DNA from 4 places in the Cobetia sp. 1CM21F genome. Region 2 is predicted to be linked to each of the others. Evidence: predicted binding sites of a transcription regulator. Region 2 holds the regulator's gene; each other region holds the start of a gene.
What was found. The regulator FNR, encoded in region 2, switches genes on or off when oxygen is low (the NO sensors DNR and NnrR bind a similar motif). The targets are predictions, from matches to a motif close to TTGATNTANATCAA.
Positions count from the first base shown of each region.

Region 1: a site for FNR is predicted at 2,964-2,977, ahead of clpB (ATP-dependent chaperone ClpB). Genes of this name have one in related genera too.
Region 3: a site for FNR is predicted at 3,192-3,205, ahead of adhP (alcohol dehydrogenase AdhP). Genes of this name have one in related genera too.
Region 4: a site for FNR is predicted at 2,779-2,792, ahead of MSG32_RS08480 (OmpW family outer membrane protein). Genes of this name have one in related genera too.

Region 1 is NZ_JALNTQ010000008.1:6,303-12,340, forward strand. Features, by position in the region: gene clpB (ATP-dependent chaperone ClpB) at 172-2,820, opposite strand; gene pgeF (peptidoglycan editing factor PgeF) at 3,151-3,927, opposite strand; gene rluD (23S rRNA pseudouridine(1911/1915/1917) synthase RluD) at 3,967-4,920, opposite strand; gene MSG32_RS17020 (outer membrane protein assembly factor BamD) at 5,027-5,818, shown strand; gene MSG32_RS17025 (NAD+ synthase) at 5,945-6,038, opposite strand, start outside.
Region 2 is NZ_JALNTQ010000003.1:119,289-125,326, forward strand. Features, by position in the region: gene MSG32_RS11850 (DUF692 domain-containing protein) at 1-621, opposite strand, end outside; gene MSG32_RS11855 (hypothetical protein) at 835-1,101, opposite strand; gene MSG32_RS11860 (fatty acid cis/trans isomerase) at 1,371-3,869, shown strand; gene fnr (fumarate/nitrate reduction transcriptional regulator Fnr) at 4,086-4,835, opposite strand; gene MSG32_RS11870 (hypothetical protein) at 5,125-5,403, opposite strand; gene MSG32_RS11875 (cbb3-type cytochrome c oxidase subunit II) at 5,429-6,038, opposite strand, start outside.
Region 3 is NZ_JALNTQ010000003.1:361,461-367,498, reverse strand. Features, by position in the region: gene MSG32_RS12840 (sulfite exporter TauE/SafE family protein) at 1-37, shown strand, start outside; gene MSG32_RS12835 (DOPA 4,5-dioxygenase family protein) at 152-493, shown strand; gene MSG32_RS12830 (CreA family protein) at 608-1,099, shown strand; gene MSG32_RS12825 (pyridoxamine 5'-phosphate oxidase family protein) at 1,276-1,767, shown strand; gene adhP (alcohol dehydrogenase AdhP) at 1,942-2,970, opposite strand; gene MSG32_RS12815 (aldehyde dehydrogenase family protein) at 3,303-4,823, opposite strand; gene MSG32_RS12810 (response regulator transcription factor) at 5,198-6,001, shown strand.
Region 4 is NZ_JALNTQ010000002.1:665,987-672,024, reverse strand. Features, by position in the region: gene MSG32_RS08490 (PLP-dependent aminotransferase family protein) at 1-631, opposite strand, end outside; gene MSG32_RS08485 (DMT family transporter) at 788-1,786, shown strand; gene MSG32_RS08480 (OmpW family outer membrane protein) at 1,925-2,665, opposite strand; gene MSG32_RS08475 (OmpW family outer membrane protein) at 3,013-3,606, opposite strand; gene MSG32_RS08470 (lipopolysaccharide kinase InaA family protein) at 3,968-4,831, opposite strand; gene MSG32_RS08465 (cytochrome ubiquinol oxidase subunit I) at 5,418-6,038, shown strand, end outside.

The sequences.
Region 1 (6,038 bases), on a different contig from region 2:
TGCGTAAAACCTCACCAATGGCGATAAATTCGCAATTTTCTGCTTCGTGAATTTCAGCCTGCCTCACACCGGGTTGTCTTTTTGCGCCCGGGCGGCAGACACCAAAACGCCCCACCGCAAGCGGAAGGGCGTGCTTCCGTCACGGTGGGGCGTCACTCACGGGCGCACGAATCAGCGCGTGAAGGTCAGCTCCCCGCCCTCTTCGCCGACATGGATGACGTCACCGGGCATGAAGTCACCGCCCAGCAGAGCCTGGGCCAGCGGGTTCTCGATGCGGCTCTGGATGGCGCGCTTGAGCGGGCGAGCGCCATAGACCGGATCGAAGCCGGCCTTGGCCAGCAATGCCATCGCCGGGTCGGTAATCTCGAAACCGAGATCGCGCTCGGCCAGACGCGCCTTGAGACGCTCAAGCTGGATGCCCGCGATGGAGGCGATCTGCGCCTGTCCCAGCGCATGGAACACGACCACTTCATCGATGCGGTTGATCAGCTCCGGGCGGAAGTGATTGCCGACGACTTCCATCACCGCCGTCTTCATGTCGTCGTACTGGAAGGCCGCCTTGCGCTCGGCACGCTCATCGGCGCTTTCCGTACTGCCCTCGCCTTCCGCCAGCTCGCCATTGAGGCCGCTCATGCGCTGGATCATTTCCGAGCCCAGATTGGAGGTCATCACGATCACGGTGTTGCGGAAGTCGACGGTGCGCCCCTGACCATCGGTCAGGCGGCCATCTTCCAGCACCTGCAGCAGGATGTTGAAGACATCCGGATGGGCCTTCTCGACCTCGTCGAGCAGCAGCACGGAGTACGGCTTGCGGCGCACGGCCTCGGTCAGATAGCCGCCCTCTTCATAGCCGACATAGCCGGGAGGCGCGCCGATCAAGCGGGCCACGGAGTGCTTCTCCATGAACTCGGACATGTCGATGCGCACCATCGCCTCTTCGGTGTCGAACAGGAAGTTGGCCAGTGACTTGCAGAGCTCCGTCTTGCCGACACCGGTCGGGCCGAGGAACAGGAAGGAGCCGTTGGGACGATTCGGGTCCGACAGCCCAGCGCGTGAGCGACGCACCGCATTGGACACCGCGATCACCGCCTCGTCCTGGCCGATCACCTTCTCGTGCAGCGCCTCTTCCATGCGCAGCAGCTTGTCACGCTCGCCTTCGAGCATCTTGGCGACCGGAATGCCGGTCCAGCGCGAGACGACCTCGGCAATCTCCTCCTCGGTGACATTGGAGCGCAGCAGCACGTGGGCGGAGGTATCCGCCTCGCCTTCGCCGGCTTCGCTGATCTGCTTCTCGAGTCCCGGAATCACGCCGTACTGCAGTTCCGACATGCGGCTGAGGTCGCCGGCGCGGCGCGCCTGCTCCAGATCGATACGCGCCTGCTCCAGCTCGGCCTTGAACTGGGCCGCGCCCTGGATGCTGGACTTTTCGGCCTTCCAGACTTCATCGAGGTCGGCGTATTCCCGCTCCAGCTCCGAGATCTGGTCCTCAAGCGCCCCGAGGCGCTTGAGCGCCGCCTCGTCGGTTTCCTTCTTCAGCGCTTCACGCTCCATCTTGAGCTGGATCAGGCGGCGGTCGAGACGGTCCATCTCCTCCGGCTTGGAATCCAGCTCCATGCGGATGCGTGACGCGGCCTCATCGATCAGGTCGATCGCCTTGTCCGGCAGCTGGCGGTCCGTGATGTAGCGCGATGACAACCGCGCGGCGGCGATGATGGCACTGTCGGTGATGTCGACCCCGTGATGCACCTCATAGCGTTCCTTCAGGCCACGCAGGATGGCGATGGTGTCTTCCTCGCTGGGCTGGTCGACCTGCACCTTCTGGAAGCGGCGCTCCAGCGCGGCGTCCTTTTCGATGTACTGACGATACTCGTCAAGCGTGGTGGCACCGACACAGTGCAGCTCGCCACGCGCCAGCGCCGGCTTGAGCATGTTGCCGGCATCCATCGCGCCTTCGGCCTTGCCCGCGCCGACCATGGTGTGCAGCTCGTCGATGAACAGGATGACCTGGCCTTCTTCCTGCGCCAGCTCCTTCAGCACCGACTTGAGGCGCTCCTCGAATTCGCCGCGGAACTTGGCCCCCGCCAGCAGCGAGCCCATGTCGAGAGACAGCACGCGCTTGTTCTTGAGACCTTCCGGCACCTCGCCATTGACGATACGGCTGGCCAGCCCTTCGACGATGGCGGTCTTGCCGACGCCGGGCTCACCGATCAGCACCGGGTTGTTCTTGGTGCGACGCTGCAGCACCTGGATCGTGCGGCGAATTTCCTCATCGCGCCCGATCACCGGATCGAGCTTGCCGTCCCGCGCGCGCTCGGTCAGATCCAGGGTGTACTTGTTGAGCGCTTCACGATTGTTCTCGGCATCGGCGTCACCCACGGCTTCACCACCGCGCAAGGCATCGATGGCGGAGGTCAGAGCGGGCTTCTTGATGCCCGAGGAGGTGAACAGCTTGCCGAGATCACCGCCCAGCTCCAGCGCGGCCAGCAGCGCGAGCTCGGAGGCGATGTATTGATCGCCGCGCTTCTGCGCTTCACGATCGGCCAGATTCAGAAGCTTGCCGAGGGCCTGCGAGGGCGCGACATTGCCGTCGAACTGGGACACGGTGGGCAGGTCATCCAGCTGGCGCTTGAAGCCACTCATCAGGCTGGTGGCATCGCCGCCCGCCTTGTTGACCAGTGCCTTGAGGCCGCCATCGCGGTCTTCCAGCAGAGCCAGCAGCAGATGCTGCGGGTAAATTTCATTGTGGCCTCGCCCGACGGCGAGCGACTGGGCATCCGCCAGAGCGTTCTGCAGCTTGCTGGTGAGTTTGTCGATGCGCATGGTGCCTTCTCCTGAGAGTCATGGCGGTACTCCTTTTCTCAGGAGCTTCGCCTGTAACATTTCGTATCTGACTCTCAAGATGGGGGCTGGCGCACGGCTTTCAAGGCAGGATTCGCCGCGCTGCAGCATGTTGTGGCATTTGCCTGATCCAGGTCAGATTCCCGCCGCCACGACGACGACCCGCCGCCCCCGCCGGCCATCATCTTTGCCAGACACAGAAACGCCCCGCCAACCTGAGACATCAGGTTGGCGGGGCGTTTGTGGGTACTGCATGTCGAGCTGGCGGAATGCGCTGATCCAAGTCCCGATCAGAGATTCCTCATCAGCCCCTCAGCGCAGCCAGATCACCGTGGCGAGGCGTCCGGTCACGCCATCATCCCGCCGGTGGGAATAGAAGCGGGATTCAGAAGCGGTACAGAAGTGGCCGCCACTGACATGACCGACCCCGGCACGCTCGAGACGCAGGCGTGCCAGCTTGTAGAGATCACCCATGTAGTGACCGAGCCGGTAGGGGCTGGCCTCGAAGGCATCATCGGCCTCGGGCAGATCCGCGATGAAGGCATCACGCACCTCGGGGCCGACCTCGAACTGCGCATTGGAGATCGCCGGGCCCAGCCAGGCCATCAGCTCGCCGGGGTCATCACCGAGACGCTCGATGGTGGCTTCCAGCACGCCTTCGACCAGCCCGCGCCAACCCGCATGCGCCACGCCGACGCGCGTGCCCTGCCGATCACAGAACAGCACCGGCAGGCAGTCCGCCGTCATCACCACACAGGCCTGCCCGGTGCCGGTACTGATGCAGGCATCCGCCCGTGGCGGCGCATCCGGCCGGTCCTCGCCATGGCAGACATCGAAGGCATCCACCACCTGAGTGCCGTGCACCTGATCCAGCCACGCCAGCGGACGGCCATCATCGACCTCCGCGGCGAGCAGCTCACGCACCTGCGCCACCATCGCCGGGTCATCGCCGACATGCAGCGCCGGATTGAAGCCGGCATACGGCCCCTGGCTGGGGCCGCTCTCACGCGTGGTCACGAAGGCCTGCACCGGGCTCGGCGCGGGCCAGTCCGGTAGTATCAGGGTCGGGCGTAGACTCTCGTCGTGCATAACCTCTCCTTGTGCGGCGTGTCGCGCGAGCCTGCCGCCTCAGCGAGCGATGTCTTCCTTGAGATAGTCGATCAGCACCAGCATGTCGCCCGGCATCTCGGCGCGGAATTCGACTTCCTTGCCCGTGATCGGGTGGATGAAGGCGAGACGACGGGCATGCAGTGCCTGACGCGGGAACTGACGCAGCAGCTCCTTGAGCGGGTCACTGGCCCCCGGCGGCAGCTTCAGACGCCCGCCGTAGACCGGGTCTCCGACCAGCGGATAGCGCTGGTGCGCCATATGCACGCGAATCTGGTGGGTACGCCCGGTTTCCAGCTTGCAGCGGATATGGGTGTGACCCCGGAAACGCTCCACCACGCGGAAGTGGGTGACCGCCGGCTTGCCACTGTGAGTGACGGCCTGACGCTTGCGGTCCTTGGGGTGACGCCCGATGGGCGCATCCACGGTGGCACCGGAGGTCAGCACGCCCGTGACGACGGCATCGTACTCGCGCGACACGGTACGGGCCTGCAGCTGCTCGACCAGGTCCGCCTGGGCGGTCAATGACTTGGCCACCACCATCAGGCCGCTGGTGTCCTTGTCGAGACGGTGCACGATGCCGGCACGCGGCATCATGGAATTGCCCGGACAATGATGCAGGATGGCGTTGAGCAGCGTGCCATCGTGGTTACCCGCGCCCGGGTGCACGACCATGCCGTGCTCCTTGTTGATGACCAGCACGTCGTCGTCTTCATAGACGATCTCGAGTTCGATATCTTCCGGCTCGTGGCTGACTTCTTCTTCAAGCTCGGCGGTCAGGGCCAGACGTTCACCGCCATAGACCTTCTCGCGGGGTTTGACGGCGGCACCGTCGAGGGTCAGCGCACCGGTCTTGATCCAGTGCTTGAGACGCTCGCGGGAATAGTCGGAGAAGATCTCGGCGCAGGCCTGATCAAGGCGCATGCCAATCATCGCCTCCGGGATCCGCTCTTCGCGGTTGATGGTGTCTGCCATATTGCTCTCTGAGGCCGTTTCGCACGAAAGGGCCTTTGCTTTATAGTGAGTGCGGATCGGCGGATTCTAGCATGCCCGCCATGGATTGCCCGAGATGAGGAAACCGATGCGCGCCCTTCCCTTGACTGCCCTCGCCCTGGCCAGCACCTTGCTGGCTGGCTGTGCGTCCAACGAGCCGGCACCGGATCTTCAGGAGCAGGACCTGTATCGTCAGGCCCAGGTTTCCCTGGATACCAGCCGCTTCAACTCCGCTGTGCAACAACTTGAAGCCCTGGATACTCGCTTCCCGTTCGGCAGCTACGCCGAACAGTCGCAGCTGGAGCTGATCTACGCCTATTATCAGGTCGACAACTGGGAGGCGGCACGCGCCGCGGCCAGCCGTTTCATTCGCCTGCACCCCGATCACCCGCAGGTCGATTATGCCTACTACATGCGTGGACTGGCAGCGTACAGCGCGGGTCGTTTCAGCCTGGAATCCCTCGATCTGATCGATATTTCCAAGCGTGACCTGGGCGCGACACGCGATGCCTATGTCGACTTCGGTGAGCTGGTACGTCGCTTCCCCAACAGCACCTACGCGGCAGATTCCCGTCAGCGCATCATCTATCTGCGCAACGTACTGGCGCGCGGCGAGCTGCAGACAGCCGATTTCTACCTGCGCAAGCAGGCCTATCTGGCTGCCGTGAAGCGTGGCGAGTGGGTCATTGAGCACTACCCTAACACTCCTGCCACCCGCGATGCGCTGGCCGTGATGGTCGAGGGCTATCTGGGCCTCGGTCTGCGTGACCGTGCCAGCGAGACGCTCAAGGTGCTGATCCAGAATGATCCGGACAACGAACGTCTGGATGGCCGTACCTTCGAGCCGCGTTACGTGAAGGCTGACGACCTGACGGTCTGACGACCGGCAGGCGTCACCATCGAAAAGCCCGTGATCATCGATCACGGGCTTTTTCGTGCTGCCAGCATGGCCAGAATCGTTAGATTCAGGCGTTTTCAGCGTCTTGCGCAAAGAATCCGCAATCCGTCATTCGCCAGCCACCCAGCCATTGACAATCGGGTAGCGGCGGTCCCGCCCGAAGCCGCGCGGCGTAACGCGCACGCCTACCGGTGCCTGACGA
Region 2 (6,038 bases):
GAAGCCATGATTGTGGCTTGAGACGATGACGTTGTTCAGGTCGAGCAGGATCAGGCAGTCGGCGCGGCGGCTGACCTCGGCCAGAAACTCCCATTCGCTCATCTCGTCAGGACGCCAGGTCAGATAGCTGGAGACATTTTCCAGCAATAACTGACGGCCGAGCGCGTTCTGGACCTGATCGATGCGTTCGGCCAGATGGTCGATGGTGGCATCGGTATAGGGCAGCGGCAGCAGGTCGTGGAACTGATGCGCGCCGGTACGCGTCCAGCACAGGTGATCGGAGACCCACAGCGGTTCGATCCGCTCGCACAAGGCGCGCAGCTCGCGCAGGTAACGGCTGTCGATGGGATGGCTGCCACCGATGGACAGCGAGACGCCATGCAGGGCGATGGGGTAGTGCTCGCGGACACGCTCGAGGTGATGCAGTGGCTTGCCGCCGGCACTTAGACCTCCGGATTCGCTGGCGCCGTGGCCCATGTAGTTCTCGCTGATGGCCTCGAACCAGTCGATGTCCGGCAGCGTCGTCAGAATCTCGTGATAGTACTCGGGGCGCAGGCCCAGCCCCTGACCGATACCGGCGCTGGCGGGCGTGGGCAGGCGAGCGGTGACAGCTGTCGTCATGCGTGAGTCCTCTTCTGAGCGAAGGCAGAGGGTGCGGAAAAGGGCGAGGCAGAGGGCGAGTCAGGAGAGCTGAAAGACACCCGCAAGGGATCCCGGACAGAAACCGAGCCAGAACCAGAGCCAGAATCAGGAACGGGAGGACGGTGTGCCGTCCTCCCGTCGGGAATTCGCCAGAGGCGCCTGCCAGGGCAGACGCCTCTGCGTGCCTGAGGATCAGCCCTCGACGACAGTACCACCTTCGCCGACACAGGATTCAGCGCTGGCAGTGTACGACCAGCCCTGGCCCTTGCAGGCGTTGTGGCCCTTGCAGGCGCTGTTGGCGGTCGCGCATTCGGAGGTGCCCTTGCAGGAGTTGATGCCGGAGCACTTCACGGCATTGTCACCGGCGTGCACCGGCAACGAGGTCAGGGCGGCAGTGGAGAACAGCGCGGCGGCAGCGGCGGCGAAGGTAGCGGCAGTAACGGTCTTCTTCATGGTCATGATGGCTTCCTATCGGGCAGGGCCCGTATTTTTTGAATTATGGATCAGGAACATCGTGGCACCCGCTTGCGTCAGACAGCTCGTTCAGGCGGGTCATGACGTCATACGCCGTCAAAATAAAGTTGGATGCGGTAGCGCCAAAAAAATCTGACATCATTGTTCACTATGCTTGGAAAGGCAGTCTTGCCGAATTAGTGAGCCTGCTTATGGTACCCTTTCGCCATCATCTGCCCGATTGCCGATATCCCTTCCTCTTGCTGGAGTTCCCCATGCCGGACCTACTTCGACGCCTGTGGCGCATACCGCGCTGGCGCTGGAGCATCGTGCTCGTTCTACTGTTGGGGGGCTGCAGTGCCGTCGCGATTCATCAGCTCGATGAGCGTTTCGGCCCCGCGTCACCGCGTGAGCGGGTGGTGTCACACGACAGTCTTGCCGGACGTCAGTGGGAGGATGAAGTCAAGCCGGTGATCGAGACGCGCTGCGTGGTCTGTCATGGCTGCTACGACGCTCCCTGTCAGCTCAAGATGTCATCGGCCGCCGGGATCGATCGCGGCATGAATCCGGCGCCGGTCTACGATGGCACGCGCTTGCTGGCGGCCAATCTGACGCGCATGTTCGAAGACGCGGACACCACCGAGCAGTGGCGCAGCATGGACTTCTCGCCGGTGCTCAATGAGCGCTTCGACTCTCCGGCCGCCAATCTGGAGGGCAGTGTGCTGTTCCGTGCGCTCAGCCAGAAGCGCAAGGCGCCGCTGCCGGTGACGGAAGATGGCCTGCTGCCGGAAGACCGCTTCGACCTGTCGCTCAATCGCAGTCAGGTGTGTGCCCCCGTCGAGGGCTACGACAAGTTCGCCGAAGACCATCCTGACTGGGGCATGCCCTACGCCCTGCCACAGGTCAGCGATGAAGAGCACCGCACGCTGGTGAACTGGCTGGCCAAGGGTGGCGCGATGACCGGTCCGGCACCGCTGCCCCAGGCGCTGATGCCGCACATCGAGCAGGCCGAGCGCTTCTTCAATGGCGACAGCCTCAAGCAACGCCTGATGAATCGCTATATCTACGAGCATCTCTTCCTGAGCCATGTGTATTTCCCGGGCATCAAGGGCGCGGACGGACGGCCGATCTTCTTCAAGCTGGTGCGTTCCAGCACCCCGCCGGGCGAGCCGATCAAGCGAATCTCCACGCGCCGTCCCTACGATCCACCCTACGCCTCCTACACCGGCGATGAACGCGCGAGCCTGCCTCATGATGAGGCCGGGCGCCCGCGGGTCTATTACCGTCTGTGGCAGGAGCGCGCGACGATCCTGGCCAAGAATCATCTGCCCTATGCGCTCGATGATGCTCGCTTCAAGCGCTGGCAGGCGCTGTTCCTGACGCCGGATTACCCGGTGGATGACCTGCCGGATTACGACCTCAAGACGGCCTCGAATCCTTTCCTGACCTTCGAGGCCATTCCGGCCGAGTCACGCTATCGCTTCATGCTGGATGAGTCGCAGAACACCATCATGGGCTTCATCAAGGGGCCGGTCTGTCGCGGGCAGGTCGCGGTGGATGTGATCAATGATCACTTCTGGGTCGGTTTCACTGACCCGAAGATGTTCAGCCACCCGGAAGTGGAACGCACACTGGCCGAGGAAGGAAAGAATCTCAGCCTGCCCGCCGAGCAGAGCAGCAATGCGTTGCCGATCAGCTCCTGGGTCAAGTTCGAGAGCAAGCAGACCGCCTATCTCAAGGCCAAGCAGCGCCTGATGTCCCAGGCCTATCTCGATGGCGATCTGCGCCTGGATGAGCGGGTGCTGTGGGACGGCAGCGGCTGGACCGACGGCCCCGGCCAGGGGCGCAACCCCAACGCGGCCCTGACCATCTATCGTCACTTCGACAATGCGGCGGTGATGAAGGGGCTGGTCGGTGGCGTGCCCAAGACGGGCTGGATCATCGATTACCCGATGCTGGAGCGCATCCACTATCTGCTGGTCGCCGGCTTCGATGTCTATGGCAATCTCGGCCATCAGCTGGTCACCCGTCTGTACATGGACTTCCTGCGCATGGAAGGCGAGAACAACCTGCTGGTGCTGTTGCCGGCAGGCGAGCGCCAGGCGGTGCATGACAGCTGGTATCGCGACGTCAGCCCCGGCCTTGGCGAGCTGCTGTTCAAGAAGCCGCCGCAGTTCGATGCGCCCAGTGGCATCGTCTGGACGCCGCAGGAGCTGTCATCGCCGAACCAGGCTCGCCTTGGGCTGATGCGGCGCATGCAGGAGCGCCTCGCGCCGGAACTCGGTCATGAGCGCAGTCTGAGCAATGTCGAGGATGAGCATGTGCGACATGAGCTGCAGGCCCTCGCTGCGGTGCAGGGAGTCTCGGCCAGCCTGATGCCGGAGGTGACGATCGTCGCGCTGGAGGAGGGCACTGACGACTCGCCACGCCTTTACAGCGTGCTGCGCAATTCCGCCCACGCCAACATCACCAGCCTGTTCGATGAGGAGAAAAATCGCCGTCCTGAGGAAGACACTCTCGATGTCTTGCGGGGCGTGGCGGGCGATTACCCGAATGCCTTCTGGCGTCTGACGCCTGACACCCTGACGGGGCTGGCAGAGCGGGTGGCGGCACTCGAGACCGAAGAGGACTATCGCGCCCTGCAGGCCGATATCGGGGTACGCCGGACTGATCCGCGCTTCTGGGAGTTCTCCGACAGCGTGCTGCGCACCAACTATGCTGATCGCCCTGTCGAAGCGGGCCTGCTGGACTATAACCGCCTCGAGAACCGCTGATCGCCAGCGAAGGCCGAGACAAGCCCTATTGTCATGACTGTCTGGGCTGCCAGGACTGTCAGGGTTGTCAGGACGACTGACGACTGGCCTGACAGAAAGAAGAAGCCCGCCACGCAAATTGCGTGGCGGGCTTCTGTCTTGTGTGGTGCCGACATGGCGCCCTGGCGGCGGATCAGCGCAGTGTCGCTCAGCGTGATGTGCTGTCAGCAGGCGTCATCAGCGACCGCCCTGACACTCGCCTTCGGCCAGTTCGATCAGGCCATCCAGATGCAGGATATGCACCTCGCGGGCACGAATGTCGACCAGCCCCTGGGTCTGGAAGCGGGTCAGGATACGGCTGATGGTTTCGACGGCAAGCCCCAGATAGTTGCCGATATCGGCGCGTGCCATCGAGAGGCGGAAGCTGTACGGCGAATAGCCACGACGACGGAAGCGCTGTGACAGGTTGACCAGGAAGCTCGCCAGCCGCTCATCGGCTGTCTTGCGCGACAGCAGCATCATCATGCGGCGATCTTCGTGCAACTCCTTGCTCAGGCTCTTGAACAGCTGGGTTCTCAGTTCCGGCATCTGCTCCGAGAGCGCATTGAGGCGGTCGAAGGGAATCTCGCAGACGGTGGTGGTCTCCAGCGCCACGGCGGTGCCGGGATAGCAATTGCTGTCGATGGCATCGAGCCCGGCCAGCTCGCTGGGCAGGTAGAAGCCGGTCAGCTGCTCCATGCCGCTGTTTTCATTGGTGATCTGCTTGAGACTTCCGGAGCGCACCGTGAAGACGCAATCGAAGGCATCGCCCTGGGTGAAGAGCACTTCCCCTTTTCTGAGTGGCGCGCGACGGCGGATGATGGCGTCAAACTGGTCGATATCTTCCATGTTCAGTGCCAGTGGCAGGCACAGTGAACTCAGCGAACAGGTCTGGCAGCGGGCTTCATGGGCGCGCAAGCGGTGTGATGCCTGTGCATTGGCCGTCATGGTGACTCTCCTGAGGAATGTCACCGCTACCCCTGGGGCAGGGCAGCGGGAGGGGTCTTTCGGGCGCAACGAACGGTGGGGCGGGGCCTTGTCGCCCGCCGCGACCCTGCTCAGTCGATGTGAATCGAGCGGCCAGGGTCTGAGCGCTCATCGGCTGGGGCAGTGCAATTTCGTGACGCCATAATATTAGATTTTATTAATTCATTATCCTGCCCAACCCATGGGCGTTGCAAGGTGTGTGAACTTTAGGCCTGGTTGGCCCCGCATGACCATACCGCGACGACCTGCCTCAGCCAGCTGCGCCGAGCAGCAGGATCAGTGCGGCGGCCAGCGTCGCCAGTGCCAGTATGCCCCAGGCGCGTGGCGCTGGTGTGTCAGGCTGACGTACGCCGTTGATGCGATGTTCCTGCATGGGGCCATCGCCTTCGCGCTCGTCGCTGTCAGCGCTGGCGGCGCGCGAAAGACTGCCCAGGGCCAGCATGGCGAACAGCACCAGGCTACCCAGCGTGAGGGCCAGCACCCACAGATTCCAGAACAGGGGGAGTCCAGTTGTCTCCAGCAGATTCATGTCGTGTCTCCTGTGCGGTGTCCTGTCATGGGTCGCGGCTGGCGATGTCGCTCGCGGGGGCGGCCTGCTGCAGGTAGGCGAGCAGCGCCGTGATTTCGGCAGTGCCACGCACGTCATTGGGGGCGGCGAGAATCTCGTCTTCCGCGTAGGGCACGCCCAGGCCTTGCAGGGCTCGCATGCGTGCCGCGATGCCTTCGCCGCTCAACGCCCGCTCGAACAGCCACGGGTAGGCGGGCATCGCTGAGCCCGGCACCTGACTGCGCGGGTCATTCAGATGCAGACGCTGCCAGGCATCGTCATGCTGCGCAGGCAGCTTGCTCAAATCCGTCCCCCAGCGCTCGACGCCCCACAGCGAAGGGCGGTCGTAGTAGCGCGCCCGGGTGGTCGTCGCAGCGCCGTGGCGCGCCGTATCGCCCGGTAGATCGCGCACCATGCGTGTGTGGCATTGCTGACAGCCCTCGCGTTGGTAGATGCGCTGGCCCTCCAGCGCCAGGGCGCTCAGCGGTTTGAGGTCTTCGGGTGCGCTGGCGAGGCTGGGGTGAGCCCCGAGCGGCACCAGCTGGGCAAGGGCGCCGAGGCTCATGGTGAGCAGGCATAGTGCCGTCATCAGGCCGGCGTGACGTTCGAGCAGGACA
Region 3 (6,038 bases), 240 kb from region 2:
GGTGGGTGTGCAGCTGATCTACAAGGCCTGGGGCTGACGGCCACAAGGCCCATCACGCCCTGACGATCACTGCCGCCAGCCATTGAAACTCCCGGTACGGCCCTTGAGACCGAGCGCTGGAAGCCCCCTTGAGAACGATCGAGACAACGCCATGACACACCACATCAGCTACTACCACGCCCATCTCTATTACACCGATGAGCAGAGCCTGGCCGCCGCTCGCGAACTGGCGGCCCAGGCCGAACAGCGCTTCACGCTGCGCGTCGGGCGCTTCCACCAGCAACCGGTCGGCCCGCACCCGCTGTGGAGCTGTCAGCTGTCCTTCCTGCCTGAGGAATTCGGGCGCATCATCCCGTGGCTGGCACTCAACCGCGGCTCGCTGGATATCTTCGTGCACGCCGGCACCGGCGATGACCTCTTCGATCACACCCAGGGCGTGATGTGGCTGGGCAACTCGCATACGCTGAATCTCGCTGCCTTCGCCAGCGAGTGAGACCGCGGCAAGCATTGAGCCCGCGGCAAGCATTGAGACCCGGACGATGGTTGACGCCCACCGCGGGTCTGACACGCTATCATCGCCTGACACCACTGACTCAAGGATGCCCCCATGACGCGACTGCGCCGCCTTCCCTCTCGTGCTGCCCTGCTGGGTGTGATCGCCTCAGGCCTGCTGTTGGCCGGCTGTGATGACAACGAGGTCGGGGATGTCTCGCTGGGCCTGTTCACCACCAAGGACATCAAGATCGAGAGCCTGATCGACCCCAAGGTGCCGGGCGTGACCTGCCATCTGAGCAACATCGAGGCGGACCTCGACTTCTCCGATCCCTCCGACATGAGCATCGCCTGCCGCCAGACCGGCCCGATCACGGCGGAGATGATCGCCGACATCGATACCTCCAAGAGTGGCGAGGAGGTCTATCGCAAGTCCAAGAGCGTGCTGCTCAAGAGCCTCAAGATTCGTCGCATTCTGGATCGCGACTCCCAGAGCCTGCTCTATATCGCCTACAGCACCAAGGAAACCAGTGGCAGCTTCAAGCATGCACTGAGCAGCGTGCCGCTGTGGGGCAGCGACGCCTGGCAGGCACCGGCAGCGCAGTGAGTCGCCTCGGCGCCTGAATCAAGCGCCGACTCATCAAGCTCTGATTAATCAAGCCCTGACTCATCAAGCGAAAGCTTCACCATCATCCCTTGAAGTTGTGGGGTGTCGCTCCAAGGTCTTGTGCAACGGCTAGCCAGCCGGATTTTCATTCGCATGACGCAAAGGAGTGACACACGATGTCGAGCCCGGAGCACAAGCAGAAGATCTGGAAGCTGATCAAGGATGTGAAGGTCGGCATGTTGGTGACGCAAGGCGACGGCATGCCCCACGCCCGCCCGATGCATCTGGTGCAGGATGACTACGACGGCACCCTGTGGTTCTTCACCCGCGCCAGCGCCGAGAAGGTGTTTGAGGCCAGGAAGGACAGCGAGGTCTGCCTGAGCTTTTCCGATCAGGATGATGGCGTCTACGTGTCGCTGAGCGGTCATGCCAATCTGCACCGCGATCAGGGCCTGATCGACAAGTTCTGGAACCCGTTCGTGGCCGCCTGGTTCCCGGAAGGCAAGGATGACCCCGACGTCACCCTGCTGGAGATCTCGGTGCAATCCGGTGAGCACTGGAAGGCCAAGGAGAGCAAGGCCTATCAGCTCTACGAGGTGGCGCGTGCCAACCTCGACAAGGACCACACCCCGGACATGGGCGAGAACGAGAAATTCGGCACGGTGTAAGCTAAAGCCCGAGCTCGTCAGAGAGAGCTCTTTGCAGTGCCCGCGTGAGAGTCAACGCACACGGCCATGCCAGACACGACAACGCCAGCCCTCGGGCTGGCGTTGTCGTGTCTGGCAGCCTGCCGCTTCCAGCAGGCCTGTCATCGGTGGTGAGGATTCAGGCCAGCGAACGCCTCAGGCCTTCATGTCGAGCACGATGCGCCCTTCGATCTTGCCGTCGATCATGCGTCCGAAGATGTCGTTGATGTCCTCGAGCTTGCCGGTCTGCACGGTGGCGGCGACCTTGCCTTCCGCGGCGAAGTCCAGCGCCTCCTGCAGGTCCTGACGCGTGCCGACGATGGAACCACGCACCGTGATGCCATTGAGCACGGTGGAGAAGATCGGCAGCGGGAAGTCGCCCGGCGGCAGGCCGTTGAGCACCAGGGTGCCGCCACGGCGCAGCATGTTCTGGGCCTGATCGAAGGCCTTGGGCGACACCGCCGTCACCAGCGCCCCATGCGCGCCGCCGATCTCGCGCTTGATGACGCTCGCCGGGTCTTCCTTCATGGCATTGACGGTCACGGTCGCACCCAGACGGCGGGCCAGTTCCAGCTTGGCATCATCCACATCCACCGCCGCCACGTTCAGGCCCATGGCGCGTGCATACTGCACCGCCATATGTCCCAGCCCGCCGATGCCCGAGATCACCACCCACTGGCCGGGGCGGGTGTCGGTCATCTTGAGTCCCTTGTAGACCGTGACCCCGGCGCACAGCACCGGCGCGATCTCCACGAAGCCCACGCTGTCCGGCAGTCGGCCGACGTAGCCTGCGTCCGCCAGCGTGAACTGGGCAAAGCCGCCATTCACCGAGTAGCCGGTATTCTGCTGGCTCTCGCACAGCGTCTCCCAGCCACCCAGGCAATGCTCGCAGTGGCCGCAGGCCGAGTAGAGCCAGGGCACCCCGACACGGTCGCCTTCCTTGACGTGGGTGACGCCCTCGCCCACCGCGGCGATGGTACCGACGCCCTCATGGCCGGGAATGAACGGTGGATTGGGTTTCACCGGCCAGTCGCCATGCGCGGCGTGCAGGTCGGTATGACAGACCCCGGAGGCGGCGACCTCGACCAGAATCTCGCCACGTCCCGGTCGCGGTACCGCGACCTCCTCGATCACCAGCGGTGCACCGAATTCACGTACCACGGCGGCTTTCATGCTGTTATCCATGACGTACTCCTCATCCATTGAAGACTGACGAACATTCAAGAAAGACGGACATTCAAGACAGACGAACCAGCAGAGTTGCGGCGGAGAGTTGCGGCGTAGAGTGTGGGCTTGCGCCTGCATGCGCCAGCGCCCATGCCGGCGTTTTTTCCAGCGCCCATGCCTGCGCTCAGACCAGCGCCAAGCTTGCCTCTCCATTGAAACCGGACGCAGCGCTCCCTGCCCTGCGCCAGATCAAGCAATCGGATCTGGCGCGGGCATCGATGTCATTTTCTCAAGCAAGAATCGCGGGAGGCGTGCAGCACCACCAGTCGCGGTGGCGCTGCCAGACAGGCCTAGAAGAAGCCGAGCGGATTGATGTCGTAGCTGACCAGCAGGTTCTTGGTCTGCTGGTAGTGCTCCAGTGCCATCTTGTGGGTCTCGCGACCGACACCGGATTTCTTGTAGCCACCGAAGGCGGCATGGGCGGGATACTGGTGGTAGCAGTTGGTCCACACGCGACCGGCCTGGATGCCGCGCCCCATGCGGAAGGCGACGTTCATGTCGCGGCTCCAGACACCGGCGCCGAGACCGAATTCGGTGTCATTGGCGATGGCCAGCGCCTCGGCCTCGTCACGGAAGGTGGTGACGGCCACCACCGGCCCGAAGATCTCCTCCTGGAAGACACGCATCGAGTTGTTGCCCTTGAGCAGGGTCGGCTGGATGTAATAGCCGTTGGCCAGCTCGTTCTCCAGCTGCTCGCTGCTGCCACCGGTGAGCACCTCGGCGCCTTCCTCACGGGCGACATCCATGTAGGACATGATCTTGTCGAACTGCTCGCGGGAAGCCTGGGCGCCGACCTGCACGTCGGTGTCCAGCGGGTTGCCGCGCTTGATGGTCTTCACGCGCTCCATCACCCGGGCCATGAAGTCGTCGTAGATGCTTTCCTGGATCAGGGCGCGTGACGGGCAGGTGCACACCTCGCCCTGATTGAAGAACGCCAGCACCAGGCCTTCGGCGGCCTTGTCGATGAACTCGGGTTCGGCATTCATGATGTCGGCGAAGTAGATGTTGGGCGACTTGCCGCCCAGCTCCACCGTGGAGGGGATGATGCTGTCGGCGGCGCACTTGAGAATGTGCGAACCCACGGGAGTGGAGCCGGTGAAGGCGATCTTGGCGATGCGCTTGCTGGTCGCCAGCGCCTGACCGGCCTCGGCCCCGTAGCCGTTGACGATATTGAGCACGCCCGCCGGCAGCAGGTCACCGACCAGCTCCGCGAGCACCAGAATCGAGGCCGGGGTCTGCTCCGCCGGCTTGAGCACCACGCAGTTGCCGGCCGCCAGCGCCGGGCCGAGCTTCCAGGCCGCCATCAGGATCGGGAAGTTCCACGGGATGATCTGCCCGACCACACCCAGCGGCTCATGGAAGTGATAGGAGACGGTATTGGCATCGATGTCCGCCGCGGTGCCTTCCTGGGAGCGCAGGCAACCGGCGAAGTAACGGAAGTGGTCCGCCGCCAGCGGGATATCGGCGTTCAGCGTCTCGCGCACCGCCTTGCCGTTGTCCCAGGTCTCGGCGACGGCCAGCATCTCGAGGTTCTGCTCGATGCGATCCGCGATCTTGAGCAGGATGTTGGAGCGCTCCTGCACCGAGGTCTTGCCCCAGGCAGCGGCTGCCTTGTGGGCGGCGTCCAGCGCGAGGTCGATATCCTCCGCGCTCGAACGCGGGATACGGCAGAAGGCCTCGCCCGTCACCGGGCTGACATTGTCGAAGTACTCACCCTTCACCGGCTCGACGAAGCGACCGCCGATATAGTTGCCGTAGATATCCTTGAACGTGACCAGCGCATCGGCGCTGCCCGGGGAGGCGTAGATCATGGCGAACTCCTGTTGGCCGGATTCACGAGTGGCGCTCGTGATCGACGGCCTGTTGTTGTCGTTGCTGCGCAGTCGTTGTCGTTACTGAAAAGTCGTTGTCGTGTCAGCGAAACGCCTGTGTTGGCCCTTCTGCAGTGGCCCCGTTGGCGCTGACTCGCTGCCCGATCCATCAAGAGGTACTTGTTCAGGCGACTCTCACAGTCTTGACCACCGACGCCAATCGCGACATGCCCCCATGGGCGGAGACCGTCTCATCCCTTGGGAGGAGAAAAGGAGGGAGAAACGAACGCCGCCATACCGCGAAGGCCGCAAGGCACGACACCACGCCATGACGTTATGCTCAGGATATCGCCCGCCACCGGCCAGGAGCCTCCATGTACCGTCTGTTGATCGCGGATGACCATCCGCTGTTCCGTGATGCCATCAGTCGTACCCTGAGTCTGAGCGTCGCCGATGCCCCCACGCCGCCCTACGAGCTGCTGCAGGCCGCCAGTCTCGCCGAGACGCTCAGCCTCATCGACGCGCATGCCGATAGCCTCGACCTGCTGCTGCTGGATCTCGACCTGCCTGACAGCTACGGCCTGGAAGGCCTGATGCGCTTGCGCCAGGAGGCAGACTGGCTGCCGGTGGCGATACTCTCCGCCCACGAGGCGCGCGAGACGGTGCTGGAGGCCTTGGCACTCGGTGCGGTGGGCTATCTCTCCAAGTCGAGCTCGGCGGAGGTATTGCGCGAGGCACTCGCGCGCATGCTGGCCGGTGAGGTCTATGTACCCGCCCGGCTGATGCGCGCCGCCCCGCGTCCGGCGCTGGCGAGCCAGGCGGCTTCCTCCTCAGCCTCGGCATCGGCCTCAGCACCAGTGCCACCGCCAGCCCCTCAACTTGCGCCGAGCCTCAGCGAGGCGGAATTCGCGCAGCGCTGGCAGACCCTCACCACCAAGCAGCGCGGCGTGCTGGAGCGCATGGTGCTGGGCGAATCCAACAAGATGATCGCCTGGCAGCTGGGCGTGGCGGAAACCACCGTCAAGTCGCATGTCTCCGCCATCCTGCACAAGCTGGGGGTCGCCAGCCGGGTACAGGCGATTCTGCTGGCCAGCCACTCCCTGCCTGCCGTGTCTGGCGCGAGCGCGCCCCCTGCCGCCCCACAACGCGCAACGCCCCGCCGGGGCGCTCACGAATGAGGCACACAGCGGGGCGTTGCGAGGGCCTGCCACCGGC
Region 4 (6,038 bases), on a different contig from region 2:
AGCCCGGCGGCAGGGCATAGGCGCTGGGGTGCTGGGCATGCGCCCCGAGCTGAGTGCGCGCCAGACGATACAGGCGTCGCACGGCGGGGGCGTCCAGCTCCGGGTGAGCGGCACCCAACGGCGCCAGGCGCGGATCACTGGCATTCGCCATCGCCTGCCAGGCCGGGTCACTGATGGTGAGTGTGGTGATGGCGCGCGGCCTGTGATGTGATTCTCGCTGCCCGTGCTGTCCGTGCTGCCCGTGCTGCGCTACGCCGGGATGACGAGATGAAGTCGGGCTGGTCTGTGAGCCGGTATTCAGGTCATTCGTATCGTGAGCAGCCTGCGTCGCTGGCGCGACCCGATAGCCGGCACGCGGTTCGGCGATGATCAGGCCCGCCGCCTCCAGCTCGCCATAGGCACGAATCACGCTGTTGAGGCCGAGCCCCGCCTGCGCCGCCTGCCGCCTGAGCGAAGGCAGGCGCTGTCCTGCGCTCAGTTTGCCCGTCGCCATCTGGGTCTTGAGTCGCTCGACCAGCTGCTGATAGCGCGGCAGCGTCGCGGCTGTGGCGCCTGAGTTGGTGGTTGAGTTGATAGCGGGGCCTGCAAGCGAAGGGCGGCTGGCGGACGAAGCGTGCTCGGCGGATGACATGCCTGTCTGTACCCCTTGAAATGGTGATTATCTGTATCTTGTGCCCCCTTGAGGGTTCGCGGCAAGCTGAAGGCTCATGTCGTGGTCCCGTCGGTGCACGTCCTGCACCTGCCCCCGGACCGATCGCTTGTCATTTCTCTCGCTGGAGTCTGCGTGATGTGGATGCCACTTTGCTTCGTGTTTCTGTTCGCCAGCGGCTTCATCGCCGCGCGCTTCGGTACCCTGGACGCTGAACCCTTCACCTTGCTGCTGGTGCGCAGCCTGCTGGTGCTGCCGGTGCTAGGGTTGATTCTATGGCTGCGCCGCAAGCCGCGTCAGTGGGGCCGGCGCAATGACCGTCTGGCGCAGATGGGCATTGGCATGCTGTTGCATGGCGCCTACCTGGGCGGCGTGTTCGCGGCGGTCAAGGCGGGGCTGCCGGCGGGCCTGACGGCGCTGCTGGTCAGCCTGCATCCACTGGTGACGGCGGCCTTGTCACTGCCGCTGTTCGGCGTGCGGCTGGGCGCTAAGCAGTGGGCGGGGCTTGGCTGTGGCGCCATTGGCGTCAGTCTGGTGCTGGGGGCAGGGCTTGCCAAGGATGGCGCGGGCACCCTGGAGTGGCCGCTGATCGGGCTCGTCTGGTGCCTGGTGGCGCTGATCGGCGTGTCCAGCTCGACGCTGTGGCAGAAGCGGGTCTCCGGGCGCATGGGGCTGGTCGAGGGGCTGATGTTCCAGTATCTCGGTGCGGGCGCGGTGTTCGTCGTCGCCGCGACCAGTGTCGGCAGCTTTGCCTTTGACCCCACGCCGCGTCTGCTGCTAACCATGGCCTGGCTGGTGATCGCCATCTCGGTCGGTGCCATCTGGCTGCTGATGCTGATGCTGGAACGGGGCGAGGCCCATCAGGTCGCGCGCACCTTCTTCCTGGTGCCGCCGTGTGCCGCGCTGATGGCATGGTGGCTGTTCGATGAGCAGTGGGCCGCGCTGATGGTGGCGGGCGCGGCACTGGTGGTGCTGGGCCTGGTGCTGGACCGCCCGCGTCCGGGCAAGGTGAGCAAGGCGCCGGCGGAGGACGTCACGCCGCCTTCGCCTTCAACTCCCTCAACGCCCTCAACCTCAACAGCTTCAGCAACTTCCAAGGCCTCGGTAACGAACAGTGGGCAAGCCGCCCCGCGCTGAGGCGTGCCGAGCGCACAACTCACAACTCACCAAGTACAAAGCACCAAGTACAAAGCACAACGCCCCGCCGGCCCGAGATGGGCTGGCGGGGCGTTGTCGTTTCTGGCCAGTCAGAAGCGCTAGCCAGGAAGTGGCTGATCAGAAGCGATAGCTGATCCCGGCCATGGTCACGATGGGGTCGATCTCGACCTTGTCGTTGACGCTGCCCGCCACGGTGACATCGGAATCGATATCCAGATACCAGGCGGCGACGTTGGCCGCCCAGTGCTCGTTGATCACCAGATCGACACCGATCTGTGCGGCCGCGCCCCAGCTGTCATCCATCTCGAGTTTGGTGCCATCGTCGAGGGTTTCATCGGAGAAGTGGGTGTAATTGACGCCCGCGCCGATGTAAGGCTGGATGCGCGATTCACGTCCGCCAAGCGGGTAGTACTGCAGTGTCAGGGTCGGCGGCAGGTGATCGACGGAACCGGCCTTCTGGCCATTGAGCGAGATGTCGTGGTCGAAATCCTGCGCCGCCAGCAGCTCGATACCGAAGGTGTCGGTGAAGCGATAGCCGAGAGTGAAGGCAAAGGCGCTGTCATCATCGACATCCACGTCGGCACCGATGGCATCGATGCGACCGTTGTCACTCTTCGGCGAGACCTTGGCGACCCCCGCACGCGTCCAGAACTGCCCGGCGCCGTAGTTGAGAGAGCTGTGAGAGCTGTGAGAGCTGGCATTCAGCGAGTCGGCGGCCATGGCCGGTGCGGCGCCGAGAGTCGCGAGGCTGGTGAGGCCTGCCAGTGCCAGAAGCTGCCACGGGCGTGCTGCAGAGCGCGGGCTACGCGAAGTCAGGTGCGCGGGGAGGGAGGCTGAGCGAGTGACGACGTCGGACATGATGGCTCCTGAAGGATGGCGGGAAACAATGCCCCCATTCTAGGTAGCCGAATTTCGAGAAATTTGATCTGGGGCAAGAGTTTACGGGCGTTCTTGCTTGGTCAGGGACGTGGTTGATCCAGGTCAATTTCTGCGCCGCGCCGGCGAAGATCGGCCATGTAGCCGTTGGCTGCCCACAACGAAAACGCCGCAGACCCGAAGGTCTGCGGCGTTTGTGTGTGATGCCCATCTGGCGCCTGGACGGCTCGGCGTTGCCGAGCTCCATCGCTGACGCTTTAGTAAATGATGCGGCATCACACGGCTTGCCAGGTACTCGCTGGAGGCATGTTCACGCCTCGTGCAAGAACTTAGAAGCGGTAGGTGACACCGGCACCGACAGTGACCGGGTCCAGCTCGGTGTCGTTCACGTCCTGACCGGCGATCTTGGTATCGGCCTTGACGTCGGCGTAACGAGCGAAGCCGTTGACGGCCCAGGCTTCGGTGATCTTGAGGTCCACACCCAGCTCGGCAGCGGCGCCGTAGCTGTCATCGATGTCCATGCTCTGGCCACCGGCAGACTCACCGGAGAAGTGGGTGTAGTTCAGGCCGACACCAGCGTACGGCTGGACACGGGCTTCAGTACCGCCCAGCGGGTAGTACTGCAGCATCAGGTTGATCGGCATCTGATCGAAACCACCGGCGCTGTTTTCCCAGTCAGTGCTGAATTCTTCAGTGGACTGCAGGGCGATGGCCAGGTTGTCGTGGAACATGTAGCCCACGGAACCGGCGAAGCCAGACTCGTCCTTGGCGATCAGACCGTTGCCGTTGTTGCTCTTGCCGTCGACCTTGGCAACGCCACCGCGCAGGAAGATGTCACCCTTGCCATAGGCCATGGCGGATTGTGCGCCCATTGCCATGGTGCCGGCGATAACAGTAGCGGTCAGGATCTTGATAGCTTTCATGTGTAGTTCTCCTTGAAGCTTGGCTTCGTGAGCTGCCTGTCAGCAGTGCCTCGCTACCCTACGGCTTGGGCCGTGTGCTCTGCGTGGCTGCGTCGATCAGGGGACGCTGCGAACTATAAAAAACAGCGTTCTGTTTGGCAAGCATTTTTTTAGAACGTTGTTTGAAAACTTATTAGGCGTCCTGTTAGCGGATGTTACCGATTATTTCAGGGAAGTTTAATGTCTCACGAGTGAGACTTGTGATGACGCATTCGAGCGACATCCCCATTCATCCTCGCGCAAGGTGACCAAGACCTTGGTCGCATGCCGTGCGCGAGGTTAGTACTCACTACGCCAAAGATCGTCACCGGGCTCTGCAGGCTCAGCGACGCTTGCGTGCGGCGCGTGCTTCCAGCTCTTTCAGCCACTGACTGACCTCGGCGCTCTGCGCATCCGCATCGTGATAGACGGCAAGAAATTGTCGCCATTCATCGTGCTGCCAGCTCTTCAGGCGGCGCCACAGCACGTAGAGATCGCGCAGGCACTCGTGGCGGCGCAGCACGAAGCGGCGCGTCTTCTCGAGGTCGATGATGACGGCGTCCATCTGCCAGGTGCTGTCCGGCGACTCACTCGGCGGGCGACTCAGGAAGAGGTGCTTGGGGAACAGGCAGCCATGCATCAGGCCAGCCTGATGAATCTCGCGAACGAGGCGGGCGCTGGCGGTAATGACCTGAGAGCGCATGCCGGCGTCGAGCTCTGACCAGCGTTCATGCCAGTGGTCCAGATCATCGCGCCCGGCGAGATCGAAGGTGATCAGGATGGCGCGCCATTCCCGGCCAGCACGCCGCTCGCCGTACCAGCCGGCGTCCACTGCCGGTATTCCCAGCGCGTGATAGTGGCGGATGGCACGCCATTCGCGAGAGAAGGTCGGTTCGCCCAGCGGGCGCGCCAGGCTGCGGCCCAGGTGGTTGGTCTGGCGCTTGAGATAGAGGCGATGGCTGTTGCCGTCCTCATCCTCGAGCGTCAGCAGCGAAACCGTCGAGACGCCGCCGCGTTCACGATTCGGCGCGTCGACGTCGTGGGCTGCCACTTGCCATAGGGCATCGAAGCTATTGAGGTCGTGCTGCTCCAGCAGGCGGGCGAGGCCGGCTTCGCAGTAATCGCCGTGGCCGCGCGGCGCCGTGGCGCTGGGGCTGGTGGTGGCAGTGTGACCAGCAGAGGGATGAATGGGGGAGCGATGCGTCATGTCAGGTAGGAATCACGGTCTCGGGTGATAGGCGGTAAGCGTGCACTGGCAATCCTTGTCGGTGAGCGCTGCGATGACTGGCCATGATAGTTAGCCTGCTGGGGAAGTGACAGGCCTGCGGCACAAAACTCTCCATCCCAGCGCGTCAATGGCGCGGGGCCGTGATGGCTTTCTGTGCGGCGGCTGGCGGCTCTTGGGTGCGCCAGTCGGTCGCAGCGTGGTGCAACGTCGCAGTGTGGTCGATGGTCGCAGCGCGCGCAGGGGTGCGCAGAGTCAGCGTTGAGATGGCGCCAGGCCAGCGAGGCCCGTCGCTTCAGCATCCATGCGGCTTGCAGCGGAGTTGTCCAGTGACGACAGGCACTTGGCGGAGGTGGCGGGTGCGACATTCGCCCGATAAGTGCGACAACCTGACATCTGGAGACTGGCGCGGGAGGGTAGACAATGTCGACCAAGGTCTTGGTGCTACGGTGCCATTGCCTGTGTGCTTGCCGGCGAGAGTCGGCCTGATGTATCCGCCCGAAGTCGGTGGCAAGCGCATGCAGGGACGGCAGCCTGGCCGTCCGCCTTATCGCAAAGGGGTTAAGACATGATCTCCGATACCGTCGTGGAGCTGTCGCGGTTCCAGTTCGGCATGACCGCGCTCTACCACTTCCTGTTCGTACCATTGACCATCGGCATGGCCTTCCTGCTGGCCATCATGGAATCCCTGTATGTCATGACCGGCAAGCAGGTCTACCAGGACATGACCAAGTTCTGGGGCAAGCTGTTCGGTATCAACTTCGCCCTCGGCGTGGCCACTGGCCTGACGATGGAATTCCAGTTCGGCACCAACTGGGCCTACTACTCGCATTACGTCGGCGACATCTTCGGTGCGCCGCTGGCCATCGAGGGCCTGGTGGCATTCTTCCTGGAATCCACCTTCGTTGGCCTGTTCTTCTTCGGCTGGGACCGCCTGACCAAGCGTCAGCACCTGATGGTGACCTGGCTTGTGGCCTTCGGCTCCAACTTCTCGGCGCTGTGGATCCTGATTGCCAACGGCTGGATGCAGAATCCGGTCGGTGCGGCCTTCAATTTCGAGACCATGCGCATGGAGCTGACCAGCTTCGCGGATGTCATTTTCAACCCGGTCGCCCAGGCCAAGTTCGTGCATACCGTGTCGGCAGGCTATGTCACCGGCGCCATGTTCGTGCTCGGCATCAGCGCCTTC